DNA from 2 places in the Microbulbifer sp. ABF4_143 genome. Region 1 is predicted to be linked to the other one. Evidence: predicted binding sites of a transcription regulator. Region 1 holds the regulator's gene; the other holds the start of a gene.
The links. Region 1 encodes sigma-54, which starts transcription at its own class of promoters, with help from an activator protein. Its sites were predicted from a motif close to TGGCACANNNNTTGCNNT; they were not measured.

Region 1 (10,004 bases):
ATCCTGCCACAGGTTGCGGGCGTCGATGCCGAGCGCCAGGCGCGGGCTGCCGAGCGCGCTCTGGGGGCTGTCGGCCTGCGGCTGTTCGCGCGCCCGCTTGACCAGTTCCGGCAGCAGGCTGGCGGGCAGGTTGTCGATGCAGTTGAAGCCGACATCCTCCAGCAATTGCAGGGCGGAGCTTTTTCCGGAGCCGGAGCGGCCGCTGATAATCACTAGGCGCATAGTGGGAGCGATCAGTGGTTAGTGGTCGGTGACCAATGATAAGGGACTGTTGTCAAACCTGCACGGCCGGCCACCGATCAGGCCGCGGCGGCACTGTCGATGGCGAGGGCGTAGAGTTCGTCGCCGCTCTGCGCCTGGCGCAGTTTTTCCCTTACCCGGCTGTCGGAGAAGAGGGCGGCGATTTCCGCCAGGGTCTCCAGGTGCTCCTGTTCGGCGTCCTCCGGCACCAGCAGCGCGAACAGAAGGTCCACCGGTTGGCGGTCGGCGGCGTCGAAGTCGATGGCGGGCTCGGTGGTGCAGAGCACACCGATCGGACGTTCGCAGCCGGGCAGGCGGCAGTGGGGAATGGCCACGCCGTCGCCGATGCCGGTGGAGCCTAGGCGCTCGCGGGCAATCAGCTGGTTGAAGGTGGTGTCGGCGTCGTGTTGTGGATATTGTTCGGCGATGGCCTGGGCAATATTGAGCAGCAGTTTCTTTTTGCTGCTCCCCGCCAGGTGACAGAGACTCAGGCGGGGAGAGAGTAATGCTTCCAATGTCATAGTTCAGCGGTGGTTCTGCAACTTCTCTTTGTATTTTTTCAGTTGGCGATCCAGCTTGTCCGTGACGGCGTCTATGGCCGCATACATGTCTTTGTCTTCGGAGCCGGCGCAGAGATCGTGCCCGTTGATATGGACCACGGCCTCGGCTTTCTGGATCAGTTTTTCCACCGACAGGATGACCTGGGCGGTGGTGATGTTGTCGTAGTGTCGGGAGAGTTTTTCCAGCTTGGTCTCGCAGTAATCGCGGATGGGCGGAGTTACATCGACGTGGTGACCACTAATGTTGATCTGCATGGACTTCTCCTTATCGAGAGCATCGCTTGGCGGCGCCCCCCGTTTGGGCGGCAACCCTACTAGGAAGTGCGCCAGAATGGAAGGATACACTCAAAGTTTGAGTATCGGTCGTGCAAGGGGTGCCATTGGGCGTCCATCAATTTGTGACTGGGAGTTCTTGTCTGGTCATGGATGGCGCTGTAGCGGGTCCGCTTTGCGCTTCGTATGCGATTCGGCGGGCGGCGCTGCTGCCGGGGGCCCTTTGTGGGACACGCTGTGAATACGTCCCTGTACGCTCTCCGCGGCCATCCCTGGCCGTGAAAGGTCCCGCAAACGGCCCCCGGCATCACCGCCTTCGCGTCACGTTTCGGTGAACCCTCGTCCCGAATCAAACCAGTCGCTTGCGCTCGCTGGAGGAGGGGATGCCCATGGACTCGCGGTACTTGGCCACGGTGCGCCGCGCCACCTTGATGCCCTGTTTGTCCAGTTCCTGGGTGATCTTGTTGTCGGACAGCGGCTTGCGCGGCGGCTCGGCGTCGATCAGTTTGCGGATCATCGCGCGGATGGCGGTGGAGGAGGCGTCTTCGCCGGAGTCGGTGCTGACGTGGCTGGAGAAGAAGTACTTGAGCTCGAAGACACCGCGTGGGGTCAGCATGTATTTCTGCGTGGTGACCCGGGAAACGGTGGATTCGTGCATGCCGATGGTCTCGGCAATATCCGCCAGCACCATGGGTTTCATCGCCTCGGGACCCAGCTCGAAAAAGCCCTGCTGCTTCTCGACGATACTCGATGCGACCTTGAGCAGGGTTTCGTTGCGGCTCTGCAGACTCTTCAGGAACCAGCGCGCCTCCTGCAGGTGGTCGCGCAGGAAGTTGTTATCGCGGGAGTTGTCGGCGCGCCGGATCAGCGCCGCGTAGTCGCCGTTGATGCGCAGCCTCGGGGTGGTCTCCGGATTCAGTTCCACCAGCCAGCGCTGCTCCCTGCGGCTGACGATGATGTCGGGCACCACATACTGCGGTTCCTCGCCGCCGAAGGCCTCGCCGGGATAGGGGGTCAGAGTCTGGATCAGGCGCACCACCTCCCCCAGTTGGGCCTCGTTCAGACGCGTGCGGCGGCTGAGGCTGCGGAAGTCGCGCTTGCCGAGCAGGTCCAGGTGCCGCTCGACCACCGCCTGCGCCTGCGCGAGCCAGGGGGTGCCGGCCGGCAGTTGGCGCAGCTGTAGCAGCAGGCTCTCGCGCAGGTCGCGGGCGCCGCAGCCGGCGGGCTCGAACTGCTGAATGGTCTTGAGTACGGTGAGGATTTCGTCCTCCTCCGCACCGGTCGCCGCGGCAATTTCGGCCAGTGGGGTTTCCAGGAAGCCGCTCGGCGCTATGCCGTCGATCAGGTTCTCGCCGATCAGCTTGTCGCGTTCGCTGAGGGTGGTGAGGTTGAGCTGCCACAGCAGGTGGTCCTGCAGGCTGTCGGGGGCGGCGTTGCGCTGTTCCAGGGCGAGCTCGTCGCCGTCGCCAGTGTAGCTGCCGCCGCTGTAGATATCGTCCCAGCGGGTGTCCACGGGGAGCTCGTCGGGGATGTCCTGGCTCCAGTCGCTCTCGCCGTCCGCTTCGCCGCCCTGCGGGTCGTCGTTGGCGGCGGCCTGTTCCGGGAGCTGCTCCCCGACGGACTCGGGCGCGGTGTACTCCTCGCCGTCCACCTCCAGCAGCGGGTTGCTGTCCAGCGCCGACTGGACCTCCTGCTGCAGGTCCAGTGTCGACAGCTGCAGCAGGCGGATCGCCTGTTGCAGCTGGGGCGTCATCGTCAGCTGGGTGCCGAGCTTTAGCTGGAGAGACTGCTTCATATCTGGGGACTGCAGACCAGGGTGGCGGATGATTCGTCTAAATATCCAAGACGCAGCAGACTAACCTTCTGGCCGGGTGATTACAAGCAATAAGTGTGCCGAAGTTGCAGCGGGAAATTGTGGCAGGATCTGCCGGAAGGTGATGGAGTTCCGGTCACCGCCGGGAATGGGTGACCGGAAGGGTGGAATGGCGCTAAATGGTAAATTCGTGTCCCAAATACACCTCGCGCACCTGCTGGTTGGCGAGCACTTCCGCGGGAGTGCCGGCGGCGATGATGTGGCCCTCGCTGACGATATAGGCGGTCTCGCAGATATCCAGCGTCTCGCGCACATTGTGGTCGGTGATCAGCACGCCGATACCGCGGTCGCGCAGGTGGCGGATGATCTGCTTGATATCGTTGACCGATATCGGGTCCACGCCGGCGAAGGGTTCGTCCAGCAGCACGAAGTTGGGGTCCGTGGCCAGGGCGCGGGCTATTTCCACACGGCGGCGCTCGCCGCCGGACAGGGCCATGCCGAGGCTGTTCTCGATATGGGTGATATTGAACTCCTGCAGCAGTTCCGTCGCCCGCTGCAGCCGCTCGGCGCGGGACAGGTCCTTGCGCGTCTCGAGGATGGCGAGGATGTTGTCGCGCACCGACAGGCGGCGGAAGACCGAGGCCTCCTGGGGCAGGTAGCCGATACCCTTGCGCGCGCGACCGTGCATGGACAGGCGGGTGATGTCCTCGCCGTCGATCAGCACCTGTCCGGCGTCCGCCTGCACCAGGCCGGCGATCATATAAAAACAGGTGGTCTTGCCGGCGCCGTTGGGGCCGAGCAGGCCGACCACCTGGCCGTTGGTCACGCTGACGGATACGTCCTGGACCACCTTTCGCTTCTTGTACTGTTTGGCGAGGTGTAACGCTTTCAGCGTTGGCATACTTGTGTTCCGAATTCTGTCTGTGCGGCGCTGGCGGGTTCGCCCCGCGCCTGTTGGATGCTTGGTCGTGCGCTACTGGTCCCGCTGGGTCTCGCCGCTCTGCTGGTTGCCGGTTTTCTTTTCCGGCTTCCAGATCATTTCCACGCGGCCTTCGCCGGATTGTCCGTGGGCCTGCATCTGTTCGCTGTTCAGGTCGTAGTCGATCTTCTCCGCGGTCAGGGTGTTGCCGTCGCGGTCCACATGGGCGTCGCCGGTCAGGTGCAGCTCGTCGGAGCTGACGGTGAACTCGATGCGCCGGGCCCGCGCCTTGACCGGGTTCTGGCTCTGCTGCACCTGCTGCTGGAAGTGCGCCGGCTTGCCGGTGGCGATTACGCGGCTGATCTCGCCGGCGGCGTTGCCGTGCACTTCGACGCGGTCGGCGCGGATCTGCAGCGAGCCCTGGGTGATGACCACATTGCCGCTGTAGACGGACAGGTTCTTGCCGCGGTCGGCCTGCAGGTGTTTGGCCTGCACCTTGATCGGCTGTTCGCGGTCGTCCGGCAGCGCCTGGGCCTGGGCGCCCAGGAGCAGCATGGCGGCGATGGGCGCCAGGTAGCGGCGCAGGTGGCGGCTTGGGTTACTCGGTTTCATAGCTGCTCTTAACGTCGGAGAGGATTTCCACCCGGTCTTCCTTCAGGAAGGCGCGCAGGCCTTTGCCGGTGGTGATGTTCGGGCCGGCGGTAATGGTAACAACTTTGTCCGTCTCGGCGTATTCCTCGCGGGGCTCGATGGTGATGGCCTGGGTATCCAGTCTGATGCCGCCGGGCGCCGGAAGTTCGGTGACTTTCACGTCACCGCGCAGTACGACGCGCTCGCCGTTGTTGTGGGCGACGCCGCTGCGGGACTCGGTGCGCCATTTCGGCTGGTGCTCCTGGTAGAAGAGGATGCGCGGCTCGGTCAGGTCGGCGCGGTCGCGGCGCTCGAACTGGAAGTAGGTGATCTTTTCGGCGTCCACGCGGTAGGCGAGGGTACCCTCTTCGTTGAAGTGGCGCGTCCTGGCGTCGTGGATCACCAGGTCGGCGGCGCGCTTTTGCTCCTGGGGAGTCGGTTTTTTGCCGAGCAGCTGCGGCGGCGGGCTCTCGGCGAACCAGAGCCCGGCGCTGATCAGCAGCACGACGATGACCAGGGGCAGCCATGTGCGCATCAGTCTTCTCCGTCGGAGGCGATATAGGGGGCCAGTGCGGCGTCGAAGGTGCCCTGGGCCTGCATGATGCGGTCGCACACCTCGCGCACCGCGCCCTCGCCGCCGCGGGCCTGCGTGACCCACAGGGCGCGCTCGCGCACCGGCGGCGCGGCGTTGGGGACCGAGATGGGGCAGCCGACGCGGGTCATCACCAGCAGGTCCGGGTAGTCGTCGCCGACAAAGGCGATATCCTCGAGGCGGCAGGGCTCGTCGGCAAACAGTTCCTGCAGCGCGGTAAACTTGTCCTCGCGGCCCTGGATCAGCTTGCTGACGCCAAGGTCGTGGGCGCGGCGCTCGACCACGGCGCTGCGCCGGCCGGTGATGATCGCCACGCGCACACCGGATTTCTGCAGCATCTTGATGCCGTGGCCGTCCAGCGTATTGAAGGTCTTCAGCTCATTGCCGCTGTTGTCGAAATAGAGCTTGCCGTCGGTCAGCACGCCGTCGACGTCCAGCGCCAGCCAGCGGACTTTTTTCAGGGCTTGGTTGAGTTTTTCTTCTGTGGTCACGGATTGTCCTTAACGGCTTTCGGGGCGGCAGCGCCTTCGTATCGTGTTTCAGTCGTAGGGTGGACAGGCGCAACGCGTCCACCAACGGCGCTGCCGGATCAAATCACGCCGGCGCGCAGTATATCGTGCATATGCAGTACACCGACCGGGTGGTGCGCCTCGTCCTCGACCACCAGCGCGGTGATCTTGTGATCCTCCATGATGCGCAGCGCCTCTGCGGCCAGGGTCTCCGAGGAGACGGTCTTCGGGCGGCGGCTCATGACCTCCTCCATCGTGGCCTTGTCCAGTTCCACCTTGTGGTCGATCACCCGGCGCAGGTCGCCGTCGGTGAAGACGCCGAGCAGGGTGCCCTTGTGGTCGACCACCGTCGTCATGCCGAAGCCCTTGCTGGTCATCTCCAGCAGCGCCTTGGACAGCAGGGTTTCCGGGAATACCTGCGGCAGCTCGTCGCCGGAGTGCATTACGTCTTCCACCTTCAGCAGCAGTCGGCGGCCGAGGGCGCCGCCCGGGTGGGAGAAGGCGAAGTCTTCGGCGGTAAAGCCGCGCGCCTCCAGCAGTGCAACCGCCAGGGCGTCGCCCATCACCAGGGTCACGGTGGTGGAAGAGGTGGGGGCCAGGCCCAGGGGGCAGGCCTCGGTTTCCACGGCGATATCCAGGTTGACATCGGCGGCCTGGGCCAGGGGGGAGTCCGCCTTGCCGGTCATGCTGATCATCGGAATGCCGAGGCGCTTCAGCAGTGGCAGCAGGGTCAGCACTTCCGCGGAGGAACCGGAGTTGGAGATGGCGATGACCAGGTCGTCCCGGGTAATCATGCCCAGGTCGCCGTGGCTGGCCTCGCCCGGGTGTACGAAGAAGCTCGGCGTGCCGGTGCTGGCCAGGGTGGCGGCGATCTTGCGGCCGATATGGCCGGACTTGCCCATGCCGGTGACGATGGTGCGCCCGCGGCACTGCAGGATCAGTTCGCAGGCGCGCTTGAATTCGTCGTTGATTCTGGTTTCCAGCGCGGCCACGGCCTCTGTTTCCATCAGTACAGTGCGGCGCCCCGCTTGCAAAATCAGGTCCTGGGTCATTGGGTGTCTCTAGTTTTCCGCTTCTACTTCTATTGAGTGTAGAGATTTCGCATGTGGCGCCGGTCGCCGGCGGAGCTCCGCTGAAGCGGGGCGCGGCCCGGGGAGCGGCTCACGGGCGCGAATCCGCCTGCCTTGCGGCGTGCTAATCTCTATCTGCTGTCTATAGGAATGTTGAATTCCGTGAAATCCGCCCCACGGCGCGGCAGGCGGCAGTTTGCCTGTGATGGGCGGCCACGCTATTGAACGCCGGCCATGGTATAGTCTGCCGCCGCCTCTGTCAGCTCTGTCGCTCAGTGGATGATCTACAGGTCTGCGAACCCGGGGCGGAACGCCGAAATATCCGGCGTCGCCATGGCACTTAATTGCACCATGTGCGTCCAAGGAACGATTTGCCAATGGGAGAAACTTTGTGAACGTATCGTCATTGAATGGTCGGCTGGGTCTTTTGCAGTGGATGAAGCTCGCCCTCTGCGCCCTGCTGGTGTCCGCCTGGGTCCCGTCCGCGAATGCTGCCCAGAATCCCTACACGATGATCGAAGGGGTGTCCCAGAACCTGCTGGGGGTGATCCGAGCCAATGCCCAATACCTGAATTCGGATCCGCAGCGCTACTACAGCGCCGTGGACAGTGTGCTGACGCCGGTGGTGGATTTCGATTTCATCGCCCGCGGTGTCATGGGCCGTTACGCCAAACAGGCGACCGCGGCACAGCGCTCGCGCTTTACCAGCGCGTTCCGCCGCGACCTGGTGGCCACCTTCGCCCGCGGTGTGGCCACCTTCGGCGACATGGATGTGCGGGTCGTGAACCCCGGCTCAGCGCCCAGCGGCAACCGCGTCAACGTGCTGCAGGAGGTGCGCAGCAAAGAGGGCATCACCAAGGTCTCCTACACGCTGGTGCGCAATCGCGCCGGGCAGTGGAAGCTGATCAACGTGATTCTCAACGGGGTCAATCTGGGCAAGACCTTCCGCAGCCAGTTTGCGCAGTCGATGCAGACACACGGCGATATCGACAAGGTAATCGCCAACTGGTCCGCCCGCGATGTGGCGGACAAGGTGAGCTGAGGCGCGCCCATTCCGGTCGCGCGGCTGCGGCTGCGCGACCGCTTGGTTTCCAGTACACTTGCGCGCTGTTTTTCAAATCAACGCGATCCCGCCTATGCAACCCGAAGATATCAAGGCCCTGATCGAAGGGCACATTCCCGAGAGCCGTGCCGAAGTCGCCTTCGAGGGCAGCCACCTGATGGTCACCGTCGTCAGTCCGGCCTTCGCGGGGCTGAGCCGGCTGAAGAAACAGCAGCTGGTCTATGCCGCGCTCGGTGACAAGATTGCCGACGGCACCCTGCACGCTGTGCAGATGCAGACCCTCACTCCGGAAGAGGCCGGCCTCTCTTGACCTTGCGGTGAAACGGGCCCGGGCTGCCCGCGACCAGTTTCACCGGCGCCCGCAGGGCACCCATGTGCCCGCGCGAACTGCGGCCGAGCCGCTTAGGTAATGAATACGCGAGACTGAATGGATAAGTTAATCATCGAGGGCGGCAGCCCCATCTCCGGCACCCTGAAGATCTCGGGGGCCAAGAACGCCGCGCTGCCGATTCTCGCCGCCGCGCTGCTGGCGGACGGGCCGGTGCACATTCACAACCTGCCGCACCTGAACGACATCACCACCATGATCACGCTGCTGCGCTGCATGGGCTGCGAGGTGACCATCGACGAGAAACTGGGGGTGGAGATAGATCCGCGCTCGGTCAACGACGTCACCGCGCCCTACGAGCTGGTGAAGACGATGCGCGCCTCCATCCTGGTGCTGGGCCCGCTGCTGGCGCGCCACGGCGTGGCCAATGTGTCCTTTCCCGGCGGCTGTGCCATCGGCAGCCGCCCGGTGGATATCCACCTGAAGGGCCTGGAGGCCATGGGGGCCGAGATCACCATCGACGAGGGTTTTATCCGCGCCCGCAGCAACGGCCGCCTGAAGGGCGCCAATATCGTGATGGAGAAGGTCACCGTCGGCGGTACCGAGAACCTGCTGATGGCCGCGGTGCTGGCCGAGGGCACCACGGTGCTGCACAACGCCGCGCGCGAGCCGGAGATCGTCGACCTGGCGGAGTTCCTGATCGCGATGGGGGCCCAGATTGAGGGGGTCGGCACCGACACGCTGCGCGTGCACGGCGTGCCGCGCCTCAATCCCTGCACCTTTACCGTGATGCCGGATCGCATCGAAACCGGCACCTTCCTCGCCGCCGCGGCGGCGGCGCGCGGCAAGGTGCGCCTGACCCATACCCGCGCCGACATTCTCGACGCGGTGCTGGTCAAGTTCGAGGAGGCCGGCGCACATATCTCGACCGGCGACGACTGGATAGAGCTGGACATGAAGGGCAACCGCCCCAAGGCGGTCAGCTTCCGCACCGCCCCCTATCCGGCCTTTCCGACCGATATGCAGTCACAGTTCACCGCGATGAACGCGGTGGCCGAGGGCAAGGGCGCGGTGGTGGAGACCATCTTCGAGAACCGCCTGATCCAGGTGCACGAGCTCAACCGCATGGGCGCGAATATCCTGCTGGAGGGCAACACCGCGATTGTCACCGGCGTGGAGAAGCTGAAGGGCGCCCCGGTAATGGCCTCAGACCTGCGCGCCTCCGCCAGCCTGGTGATCGCCGGCATGGTGGCGGAGGGCACGACGATCGTGGACCGCATCTACCATATCGACCGCGGCTACGAGTGTATCGAGGAGAAACTGCGGCAGCTGGGGGCGAATATTCGCCGGGTGCCGGGCTGACCCGGGAGCGCGGAGCTCCGGTGCCGCTTGCGGGCCGTTGGCCTGCTTGGGGGCTTAAGCAAAGTGCCGGGCGGCCCTGCTGCCGGTAGCGCTTTGCGGGACACGCCGTAAATACATCCCTGTGGGCTTGTCGGCGAGGTGACCCGGCCGCTCCAGGTATTCACGGCGCCTTCGGCCCCTCTCGCCGACAGTCCCGCAAAGCGCTACCGGCAGCAGGGCCTTCGCATCTGATTCTTGTGTTCTTTTGCCGGCCGGTTTCCAGTCAGTAGGTCGGACCGAGTAATAAACGATAACCGCCATGCAAATCACTATCGCCCTTACCAAAGGAAGAATCCTCAAGGAGACCCTGCCGCTGCTCGCCGCGGCCGGCCTGGAGCCGCTGGAGGATATCTCCAAAAGCCGCAAGCTGATTTTCCCCACCAACCAGGACGGCGTGCGCCTGCTGATTCTGCGCGGTGTGGACGTGCCCACCTATGTGCAGCACGGTGCCGCGGATATGGGCGTTGCGGGCAAGGACACGCTGCTTGAGCACGGCGCCGACGGTATCTACGAGCCGCTGGATCTGGGCATCGCCCGCTGCCGGCTGATGACCGCCGGTGTGAAAGGCGTGGCGCTGCCGCGCGGGCGCATCAAGGTCGCGACCAA
Region 2 (10,004 bases), on a different contig from region 1:
TAGTTCAGCGCCGTCGCGAGGCGCGCCTCGCTCTCGTCACCCAGCGGGTGGGAGAAATCATCGGTAACGTCGCAGCCCTTCACCAGCGCGTAGCCATCGTCGTAGTCCTCGTTCGGCACGAAGCCGTCGGCGTATTCGCCGAAGCCCTTGTCGTTGACGCCCTTGAACTGGATCGTAAACCAGGTGGTGCCGCAGTTGGGTGTGGGATAGAAACCGTAGGGCTTGCCACAGGTCTGCTTCCCGATTTGCACCACGTCCATGTCCACGCCGCGCAGGCCGTTGATGATCGCCTCGCTGGCGGAACAGGTGTTCGGGCCGGCGAGTACAAACACGCGATCCAGGTCCAGACTCGGCAGCGGCTGGTTGCCCGGCAACTCCCACTCGCCGAGGGTGACGTCGATGAATGGAATCGGATCCAGGGGTTCACCGGTGACCGGGTCGTGGGTGGGATGCTGATCGTTGAACTGCAGCTGCTCAAAAGTCTTGCCGCGGGTACGCTCGCGTCCTGCGATCATATAGGCGAGCTGGCTCGCGATCGCCAGGTGACCGCCGCCGTTGTAGCGCAGATCCAGCACCAGTTCGTTCACACCCTCTGCCTGCAGCCGATTGACCGCGTCCAGAAGCGCCTTCTCCGCGGTACCTATATGGTCGTTGAATAACATATAGCCCACGCGCTTGTCGGCCCGATCGAACACGCGCACATTCTGCACCGGGTCCAGGGTTATGGCACTCGCGGTCAGGGTCACCTCGACGTGGTCCAGGGTTTCCGGATCTTGCAAGACGAAAGTGTGCTGCTCGCCGACTTCGCTCGGGAAGAGGCCGGCATTGAGCGTCTCTATGTCGTCGCTCCAATCCAGCTCCACGCCGTCCACAGTAATCACGTCCATGCCGCGCCGGACGCCCGCGGGCCACTCGCCGTCGCGATCACTGTATGCCACCCGGACCCTTCGCGGCGGCTCCGCCTTGAGCAGCGCCCACTGAAAACCGTAGCCGACCGCCACGCCGGACTGGGACTGCCGGTTCCACTCGTCGGTCGGCATCGAGTAGTGGAAGTTGTCCTTCTTGCTGCCGGACGGGGTGGTCTGCTCGGTTTTCAGCAGCGCGAAGTATTCGACTGGATCGCTGTACGCGGCCGGATCGCGATCCTCTATCTCGTTGTACCAGAGATAGGTCTCGTGACTCCAGGAGCGCAGCCAGTTGTTCTGCGGCAGCACGGAGCTGCACTGGTTGGCGAAATTCTCCGATGGCTGAAAGACATTCGGCTGCCAGCCGAGCGGCTCGTCGCCATTGTCGCCACCACCTCCGCCACCTCCACCACCTCCGCAGGCGGCCAGGGAAACAGCGTTCAGAAAAAGTAAGACGGGCAAGACCAGGCGGCGGAAAGACACCTCCATGACTCCAAACTCCATTTTTTAATTAGTATTCGAAGCGCCGGAGAGTACCACCACTGCCCCGGCCAATCGATAGCAAAATCTGTCCGCCCGTTCAGCCGGCGCGGGTGGATGTCGAGGAAAGATGGAGGGAATTCAAGCGGGAGGGGGAAAAGCGCCGGCCCGGGGCCGGCGCGAAGGGGTCACGAAGTCAAGCCCGGCTGTGCCGGGCATTCCCGAACCGTCAAGTGGTAACAGCCTGCTGGCGGCCGCTGGCGGCGCCCTGGCTGGAGCTCACCGCGCCCAGCTTGCCCAGCACCGCCTGCAGGCTGTCCTTCGCATCCCCGAACAGCATGCGCGCATTCTCCTTGTAGAAGAGCGGATTGGCCACGCCGGCGTAACCGGAAGCCATGGAGCGCTTGAACACCACCACCTTGCCGGCCTTCCACACTTCCAGCACCGGCATACCGGCGATCGGCGATCCGGGTTTTTCCACCGCATCGGGGTTGACCGTGTCGTTGGCGCCGATCACCAGGACCAGATCCGTCTGCGGGAAGTCGCCGTTGATCTCGTCCATTTCCAGCACGATATCGTAGGGCACATTGGCCTCCGCCAGCAGCACGTTCATATGCCCGGGCAGGCGGCCGGCCACCGGATGTATGCCGAAGCGCACCGTCTTGCCCATCTTGCGCAGCCGGTCGGTCAGGTCGCTGACCGCCTGCTGGGCGTGGGCCACCGCCATGCCGAAGCCCGGCACTATGATGATGCTCTCGGCCGCTTCCAGCTCCGCCGCCAGCTCGTCGTAATTGGTCGCGATCACCTCGCCGTCTATATCGCCCTCGGCCACCTCGCCGCCGTCGGAACCGAAGCCCCCCAAGATCACGCTGATAAAGGAGCGGTTCATACCGCGGCACATGATGTAGCTCAGAATGGCACCGGAGGAGCCCACCAGGGCGCCGACCACGATCAGCAGGTCGTTGCTGAGCATAAACCCGGTGGCCGCCGCGGCCCAGCCGGAGTAGCTGTTCAGCATCGAGATCACCACCGGCATGTCGGCACCGCCGATCGCGGCGATCAGGTGAATACCGAGCAGCAGCGCGATGGAGGTCATAATCAGCAGATTGATCACGGTGCCCGCGTTCAGGTCCGCGGGGATAAACAGCGCCCCCAGCACCACGCAGGCGAGGATCGCGGCCAGATTCAGCCAGTGGCGCGCGGGCAGCATCAGCGGCTTGCCGGAGATCAGCCCCTGCAGCTTGCCGAAGGCGACCACCGAGCCGGTCAGCGTAATCGCGCCGATAAAGATACCCAGATAGATCTCGGTGTTGTGCACTATGTGCTCGGCACCGCTCAGGGACACGCGCGGATCGAGGAAGCCGCCCCAGCCGATCAGCACCGCCGCCAGACCGACGAAACTGTGCAGCAGCGCCACCATCTGCGGCATCTGCGTCATCGCCACGCGCTTGGCCAGGGCCAGCCCGATGACCGCGCCCACCGCCATGGCGATGGCCACCATCCAGTAGGCACCGGCGACGATGCCGGCGATGGTGGCGAGGATGGCCACCGCCATACCGACCATGCCGTAGATATTGCCGCGCCGCGCCGTCTCGTGGCTGGAGAGCCCGCCGAGGCTCAGGATAAACATCACCGCGGAGAAGAGATAAGCCATGGAAATCATACCGTTCATCATTACTCTCCCCTCTTAGCGCCGAAACATTTTCAGCATGCGGTAGGTGACGAAGAAGCCACCGAATATATTGATGCTGGCCACCAGCACCGCGACAAAGGCGAGCAGGGTCACCAGGCCGGAGCCGGTCGCGCCCACCTGCAGCAGCGCACCGACGATGACAATGCCGGAAATGGCATTGGTCACACTCATCAGCGGTGTGTGCAGCGCGTGGGTCACATTCCAGATCACCTGCCAGCCGACAAAGATGGCCAGTACGAACACGGTAAAATGGGATACGAAATCCGCCGGCGCCACCTTGCCAAGCCACAGCAGCAGGCTTCCGGCAACGGCCCAGAAGGCCAGGATCGACAGCGGCGACTTCTTCGCGGGCGCCTTTTCCTCGACCACCGTCACCTGCGGTTCGGGTTTCTTTTCCGCCGGCTTCGGCTGCGCCGAAATCTTGGGCGGGGGCGGCGGCCAGGTAATTTCGCCACCCTTGACCACTGTCGCGCCGCGGATCACTTCGTCGTCGAAGTTGATATTGATCTCGCCGTTTTTCTCCGGCGCCAGTTCGCTGAGCAGGTGCGCCAGGTTGGTCGCGTAGAGACTGGAGGACTGGGTCGCGGCACGGCTCGGCAGATTGGTGTAACCGATAATGGTCACACCGTTTTTCACGACTTTTTCATCGGCCACCGTGTAGTCGCAGTTGCCGCCCATCTCCGCGGCCAGGTCCACAACCACCGAGCCCTCGGCCATGCTGTCGACCATATCCGCGAGCCACAGCTTGGGCGCCGGCTTGCCGGGGATCAGCGCGGTGGTGATAACGATATCCACCTCTTTGGCCTGTTCGCGGAACAGCGCCATCTCGGCCTCGATAAACTCCTTCGACATCTCCTTGGCGTAACCGCCCTGGCCGGAGCCCTCCTCCTCTATCTCCACGGTGAGGAACTCCGCTCCCATGGACTCCACCTGCTCGCGCACCTCGGCGCGGGTGTCAAAGGCGCGCACCACCGCCCCCATACCCTTGGCGGTGCCGATGGCGGAAAGGCCGGCCACGCCGGCGCCGATCACCAGCACCTTGGCCGGCGGAATCTTGCCGGCGGCGGTGATCTGCCCGGTAAAGAAACGACCGAAGTTGTGCGCCGCCTCGATCACCGCGCGATAGCCGGCGATATTGGCCATGGAACTGAGCGCATCCATTTTTTGCGCGCGGGAAATTCTGGGAATGGACTCCACCGCGAGCGCATTGATCTTCCGCTCGGCGAGTTTCTGCAACAGCTCGGGATTCTGTGCCGGCTTCAGGAAGGCGACCAGGGTGGCGCCCTCGGGGATCAGTGCCAGCTCCTCGTCGCTGGGGGCCTGCACCTTGAGCACCAGGCCGGCGTCCTGCAGGCAGCTTTTGATATCGCCGCGGATTTCGGCTCCGGCTTCTGCGTAGGCCGCGTCGGTAAAACTGGCCGCTGCGCCCGCGCCTTTTTCAACCGCGACGGAAAAACCCAGATCGCGCAAACGCTTCACGCTGTCGGGAGTTGCCGCTACCCGCGCCTCCCCCGGTGCGGTCTCTCTCGGAATGGCTATGATCACCGCTATGCTCCCTCGGTAAGGTAGATTTCTATTTATATATCGAATACTGCTTATAGATCGAACACCACTTTTCGCACTCCCTGCTGCAGAACCCCCTGTTGGAAGAATTATATGGGTCTGCCGCATACGGAAGCAGAAAAAAATTCTATACGCAGCGGGAAGCTATTAAAAGGAAATTAGTCGATCAACGATATAAGAATTATCAATAACGAAATTAGCTTCTGCCTATAACTCCGACAGCACAAGCGCTGCGATACGGGCGAGCGCCCCTGGTTACAACTGTAACTGATTGCGCAGAAAATTTTCGCCTTCCAGATGCAGGTCAGCGCCGGAAATTGGCGCGAAATGACTCCACACCCAACCCGGATCCCCGGTGGCGACACGGCCCATGCGCTTTGCGACCGGGCGGTACGCGCCGCCGGTCGGCGGACCCGGATGTCACCGCGCACCAAAAACAGGCCGCCACAGAAACCGATGCACCAGCGCCGTGCGGCCGCCCGCCCGGACCGTGAAGCGCACTGCAATGGCGGTATCGATACTAAGGGAACCTCTGAATAACTCCATGGCCTCTCTGGCTTTCAGAGCGGTTCACAATCAAGGCGCGACTTTGTAGGAATGTCCAGACCTTTCAAAAAGTCGCAACGCAGAGTGTGGATCGCTCTGAAAGCCCCGCGGGGCGGGCCCTGAAGCATGCATCTGCGGCGTTGCAGCTCTTGCAAAGGGCCGGGCCATTCGCTGCGAGCTGCGCCTTGCATCTGCACGCTTCAGGGCCCGCAGAGAGGCTATGGAGTTATTCAGAGGTTCCTAAGGCGTCACCATCGCCCGAAAGCCGCGGCGTCAGTCACATAGGAGTCCACTTTTGCACTTGGCACAGCTCTTGATTGTATGAATGGCGGGAAAACCCGGTTTCGCGGCGACGCGACCGCTGTTATCCCCGGGCAAACTTCCTGAAAAGCGCGCAGAGATGGACAACCCCCTCGACATCATACTGGTCGGCGGCCGGACAGAGCACGTGCGGGCTGTGTGCGAACGGCTGCGCGCAGCAGGCCACCGCCTACTGGCACAGCTCGACAGTGCCGAGGGGCTGCTGTACCGGGTGGAAAGGCACAGACCGGATCTGCTGCTGATCGATATGGGGGCTCCGGACCCGGATCTGCTCGAGGGCCTGGCGGTGCTCGACCGCCAGGCTCCCATCCCGGTAGCCCTGTTTGCCAGCGGTGGCGATGCGGACTTTATCGGCCGCGCGCTGGCCTCCGGAGTCAGCGCCTATATGGCGGAGGGCATAAGCGCGGAGCGGGTACAGACCGCGATCGTCATGGCCCTGGCCCGCTTCCGCCAGCTTCAGCAGCTGCGCGAATCCCTCGCGCGCGCCCGGCAGCAGCTGGACGACCGCAAGGCCATAGAACGGGCCAAGGGCCTGCTGATGGCAAAGAAGGAGCTGGGCGAGGCCGCCGCCCACAAGACGCTGCGCAGCCTGGCCATGCGCAGCAATACCACCATGCGCGAGGTGGCGGAGCAGATCATTCAGTATTTTCAGGCCGGACACTGAAGAGAGCACACAGCGCCACCCGCAGCCAGAATCGCGGCTGCGCGCATATCGCCACGCGAACGGAAATGATGGCACGCAATTTGAATGGCAACTTGCTGAAAAAGTATCTTTCAGCGGCCTGATAGACACTTTCTTTAATGCGGTCGCCAACCCCCTATTCAAGCGGATACGGATTGGCTGGCCCCCGAAAAATTATTGAACGGACAACGAAGTCCACCGGCAGCGGATAAACCGCCCCGTGGGCTTTTTTTGTGCCCGCGACAAATCCACAAGGGGAAATAAACATGTCCAGTGATACCCTGAACCTGTTTTCCTTCCGCGGGAAAACCAAAGTTCTTCACCTGACCTGGGTGGCCTTTTTTATCTGTTTCTTTGCCTGGTTCAGCCATGCGCCGCTGCTGCTCTCCATCGCCGAGAGCCTGTCGCTGAGTCCGGATCAGGTGAAAACCCTGTTGATCCTGAACGTGGCCCTGACGATTCCCGCGCGTATCGTGATCGGTATGCTGACCGACAAATACGGCCCGCGCCTGACCTTTTCCCTGCTGCTCGCCGTCGGCAGCCTGCCCTGCTTCCTGTTCGCGCTCGCCGACAACTTCGTGCAAGCGGCCCTCGGCCGCTTCCTGCTCGGCTTTATCGGCGCCGGTTTCGTGGTGGGTATCCGCATGGTGTCCGAATGGTTTCCGGCACGACAACTGGGCACCGCCGAGGGCATTTACGGCGGCTGGGGCAATTTCGGCTCCGCCGCCGCGGCCATGAGCCTGCCCACCATCGCACTGATTTTCGGCGGCGACACACCGGGAAATGAGGGCTGGCGCTGGGCCATAGGCCTGACCGGCGCCATCGCACTGGTCTACAGCCTGGTCTACTATTTCTCGGTCACCGATACCCCCAAGGGCTCCACCTATTTCAAGCCGAAAAGAATCGGCGCGATGGAAGTGACCAGCCCCGGGGACTTCGCGCTGCTGCTGGTGATGAAAATCCCGCTGTACGCGGCGCTGGCACTGCTGACCTGGAAGCTGTCCGCCGGTGTCGGCATCATCTCCGAATTCTGGGCCGCGCTGATCTACGGCGGCCTGGCACTACTCTACGTCCTGGACGCCAAAAAAACTTACAGCATCAACCGCGAGGTGTTCCGCAATCCGCCGGCACCGATGCACCGCTACAAATTCAAGCAGGTCGCGGTGCTGAATCTGCTCTATTTCGCCACCTTTGGCTCCGAACTGGCGGTGGTCTCCATGCTGCCGCTGTTTTTTTCCGAGACATTCACCCTGGATCCGGTCAAGGCCGGCCTGCTCGGCAGTGCCTACGCCTTCATGAACCTGGTATCGCGCCCGGCGGGCGGCCTGTTCAGTGACCGCTTCGGGCGCAAACCGACGCTGCTGATACTGGTCGCCGGCCTCGCCGCGGGCTATTTCCTGATGAGCCTGATCTCGGCCTCCTGGCCCCTGTATCTGGCGGTGGGCGCGGCCATGCTGTGCTCCTTCTTCGTGCAGGCCGGCGAGGGGGCCGTATTCGCCGTGGTACCGCTGATCAAGCGCCGCCTGACCGGCCAGATCGCCGGAATGACCGGCGCCTACGGCAATGTCGGAGCCGTCTTCTACCTGACGGTGCTGAGTCTGGTGTCCTACCAGACCTTCTTTCTGGTCATCGCCGCCACCGCCTTGCTCGGCTTCGCGGTACTGCTGCTGATGGAGGAGCCGCAGGGACAGATGGCCGAAATCATGCCCGACGGCAGCGTGTCGCTGATCGATGTCGCCTGACCTGCAAACGCAGAGCGCTTCGCCGTCGCGCACCGAAGACCCCGGCGCTTCAAGCGGGCCGCGGGCCCGCCCCGCGCTGGAAGTCTCCAGCGCTTCCAGTGCCGGCCGGCGCCCCCACAACGACGACGCCTGTGCCGCCTGTAACCCGGATGCGGTGGAGCTGCGCGCCCGCGGTACCCTGGCCGCCGTCGCCGACGGCGTCGCCAGCGCCGAGGCCGGCGGCGAGGCGGCGCGGGCGGCGATCAGCGGCTTCCTGTCCGACTACTACAGCACGCCGGAAACCTGGCCGGTAAAACAGGCCGCGTCGCGGGTGCTGCAGTCGCTGAACAGTTGGCTCTACCGCCAGGGGGCCGGCGGGGAGATCCGCCAGGGTTGGCTCACCACCTTTTCCGCCGTCGTTTTGCAGGGGGCCAGCGCCCACCTGATCCATATCGGCGATTCGCGCATTCACCGGCTGCGCGACGGCACACTGGAATGCCTGACCCGCGATCACAGCCGCGCCCTGGGCCCCGGGCGCACCTTCCTGAGCCGCGCGCTGGGCATGGACTCCCATCTCGAGCTGGACTACCGCCGCGAGGTGTTACAAGCCGGCGATATCTACCTGATCACCAGCGACGGCGTACACGATTTTGTCCCAGCGCAAGTCATCGCGAACATACTGCGGCAAAGCGGCGACACCGCCGCCCAGACGCTTGTGGATGTGGCCCTGGCCGGCGGCTCCGATGACAACCTGAGCGCAGTGGTCTGCCGCGTGCACCGGGTCGAGCCGAGCGGCGACGACCTGCTGGAGCGCAACCGCCAACTGCCCTTTCCGCCGGACCTGCGCCCGGGGCACAAGATCGACGGCTACCTGATATTGCAGGAGCTGCACGCCAGCCCCCGCAGCCAGCTGTACCTGGCGCGGGATACCGATAGCGGCGAACTGCGCGTACTCAAAACCCCCTCGGTCAACTTCGCCGACGACCCCCTCTATATCGAGCGCTTCGTCGCCGAGGAGTGGACCGGCCGCCGGTTGGACCACCCGGGTATTGTCAGGATATTCCCGCCGCGCGCGCAGCGGCAGTTCCTCTACCACGCACTGGAATATATCGACGGCCAGAACCTGCGCCAGTGGATGCAGCTGAATCCCGAGCCGCCGGTGGAGCAGGTGCGCGAACTGATCGGCCAGCTGGTCAGCGCGCTTCGCCGGCTGCAGCGCATGGAAATAGTGCACGGCGACCTGAAGCCGGAAAACATCATGGTGGCAAAGGACGGCCGCCTGAAGCTGATCGATCTGGGCGGCGCCGACGGCGCCGGGCTGCGCGAGCGGCTGCAGCTGGGCGACGAGACACCGCCGGGCAGCAAGAACTACGCCGCGCCGGAGTATTTCTTCGGCGACACCCCCAGCCACCGCTCGGATATCTTCTCCCTGGGCGTTATCGCCTACGAGCTGCTTACCGGCCGCTACCCCTACCGCGAGCGCACCGGCCTGAGTCACTACCGACTGAAGAGCTACACCCATCTGCAATACATCAGTGTGCGCGAGCGCCGCGAGGATATTCCCGAGTGGATAGACGGCGCCCTGCGGCGGGCCTGCGCGCCGGACCCGCGCCACCGCTACCCGGCGCTGTCGGAATTCGTACACGACCTGCAGACGCCGAACCCGGAGTTCACCCGTGAAGAATTTCGGCCACTGATGGAGCGCAATCCGCTGCTGTTCTGGCAACTGGTGGCGCTGCTGTCACTGCTGTCGCACCTGCTGTATCTGCTGTAGCAGCGGCCGGTGGCCGCGATCGGTACCCGGCTTTCGGCTCTGCCATTAGCTGGCGGTGGTAGCGGCCCTGCTGCCATCAATCCCGCTTGCGGGCACCGTCGGGGGGCAGTCACCCCATCGGGCGCACCAATTTATCGCAAGCAAAACCCTGTCTATCGCCAAAATCCTGAAAAAACCGCTGATTTCACTTTGGCACAAACCTTGAATATCAATAACTACCAACACAACTTATCTCCAACCGCGGCAACGGCGCCCGGACTCTTCGGCAGAAGAGGAGGCGCCCGTGCCACTCCACCGCGCCACCTCCCCTGCCGAACAA

Region 2: ACXAF3_RS16730 (NarK family nitrate/nitrite MFS transporter) is a predicted target of sigma-54. The motif match lies at 6,242-6,259, and genes of this name have one in related genera.

What each region holds. Positions count from the first base shown of each region.
Region 1 covers NZ_JBSWWT010000019.1:3,243-13,246, forward strand. Annotated here, with positions in the region: gene rapZ (RNase adapter RapZ) at 1-222, opposite strand, end outside; gene ptsN (PTS IIA-like nitrogen regulatory protein PtsN) at 300-761, opposite strand; gene hpf (ribosome hibernation-promoting factor, HPF/YfiA family) at 765-1,055, opposite strand; gene ACXAF3_RS14305 (RNA polymerase factor sigma-54) at 1,423-2,868, opposite strand; gene lptB (LPS export ABC transporter ATP-binding protein) at 3,062-3,787, opposite strand; gene lptA (lipopolysaccharide transport periplasmic protein LptA) at 3,860-4,417, opposite strand; gene lptC (LPS export ABC transporter periplasmic protein LptC) at 4,404-4,970, opposite strand; gene ACXAF3_RS14325 (KdsC family phosphatase) at 4,970-5,518, opposite strand; gene ACXAF3_RS14330 (KpsF/GutQ family sugar-phosphate isomerase) at 5,617-6,588, opposite strand; gene ACXAF3_RS14335 (MlaC/ttg2D family ABC transporter substrate-binding protein) at 6,998-7,648, shown strand; gene ACXAF3_RS14340 (BolA family protein) at 7,743-7,979, shown strand; gene murA (UDP-N-acetylglucosamine 1-carboxyvinyltransferase) at 8,097-9,359, shown strand; gene hisG (ATP phosphoribosyltransferase) at 9,658-10,004, shown strand, end outside.
Region 2 covers NZ_JBSWWT010000027.1:39,796-49,799, reverse strand. Annotated here, with positions in the region: gene ACXAF3_RS16750 (S41 family peptidase) at 1-1,394, opposite strand, end outside; gene pntB (Re/Si-specific NAD(P)(+) transhydrogenase subunit beta) at 1,615-3,057, opposite strand; gene ACXAF3_RS16740 (Re/Si-specific NAD(P)(+) transhydrogenase subunit alpha) at 3,073-4,623, opposite strand; gene ACXAF3_RS16735 (ANTAR domain-containing response regulator) at 5,588-6,172, shown strand; gene ACXAF3_RS16730 (NarK family nitrate/nitrite MFS transporter) at 6,457-7,932, shown strand; gene ACXAF3_RS16725 (bifunctional protein-serine/threonine kinase/phosphatase) at 7,922-9,685, shown strand.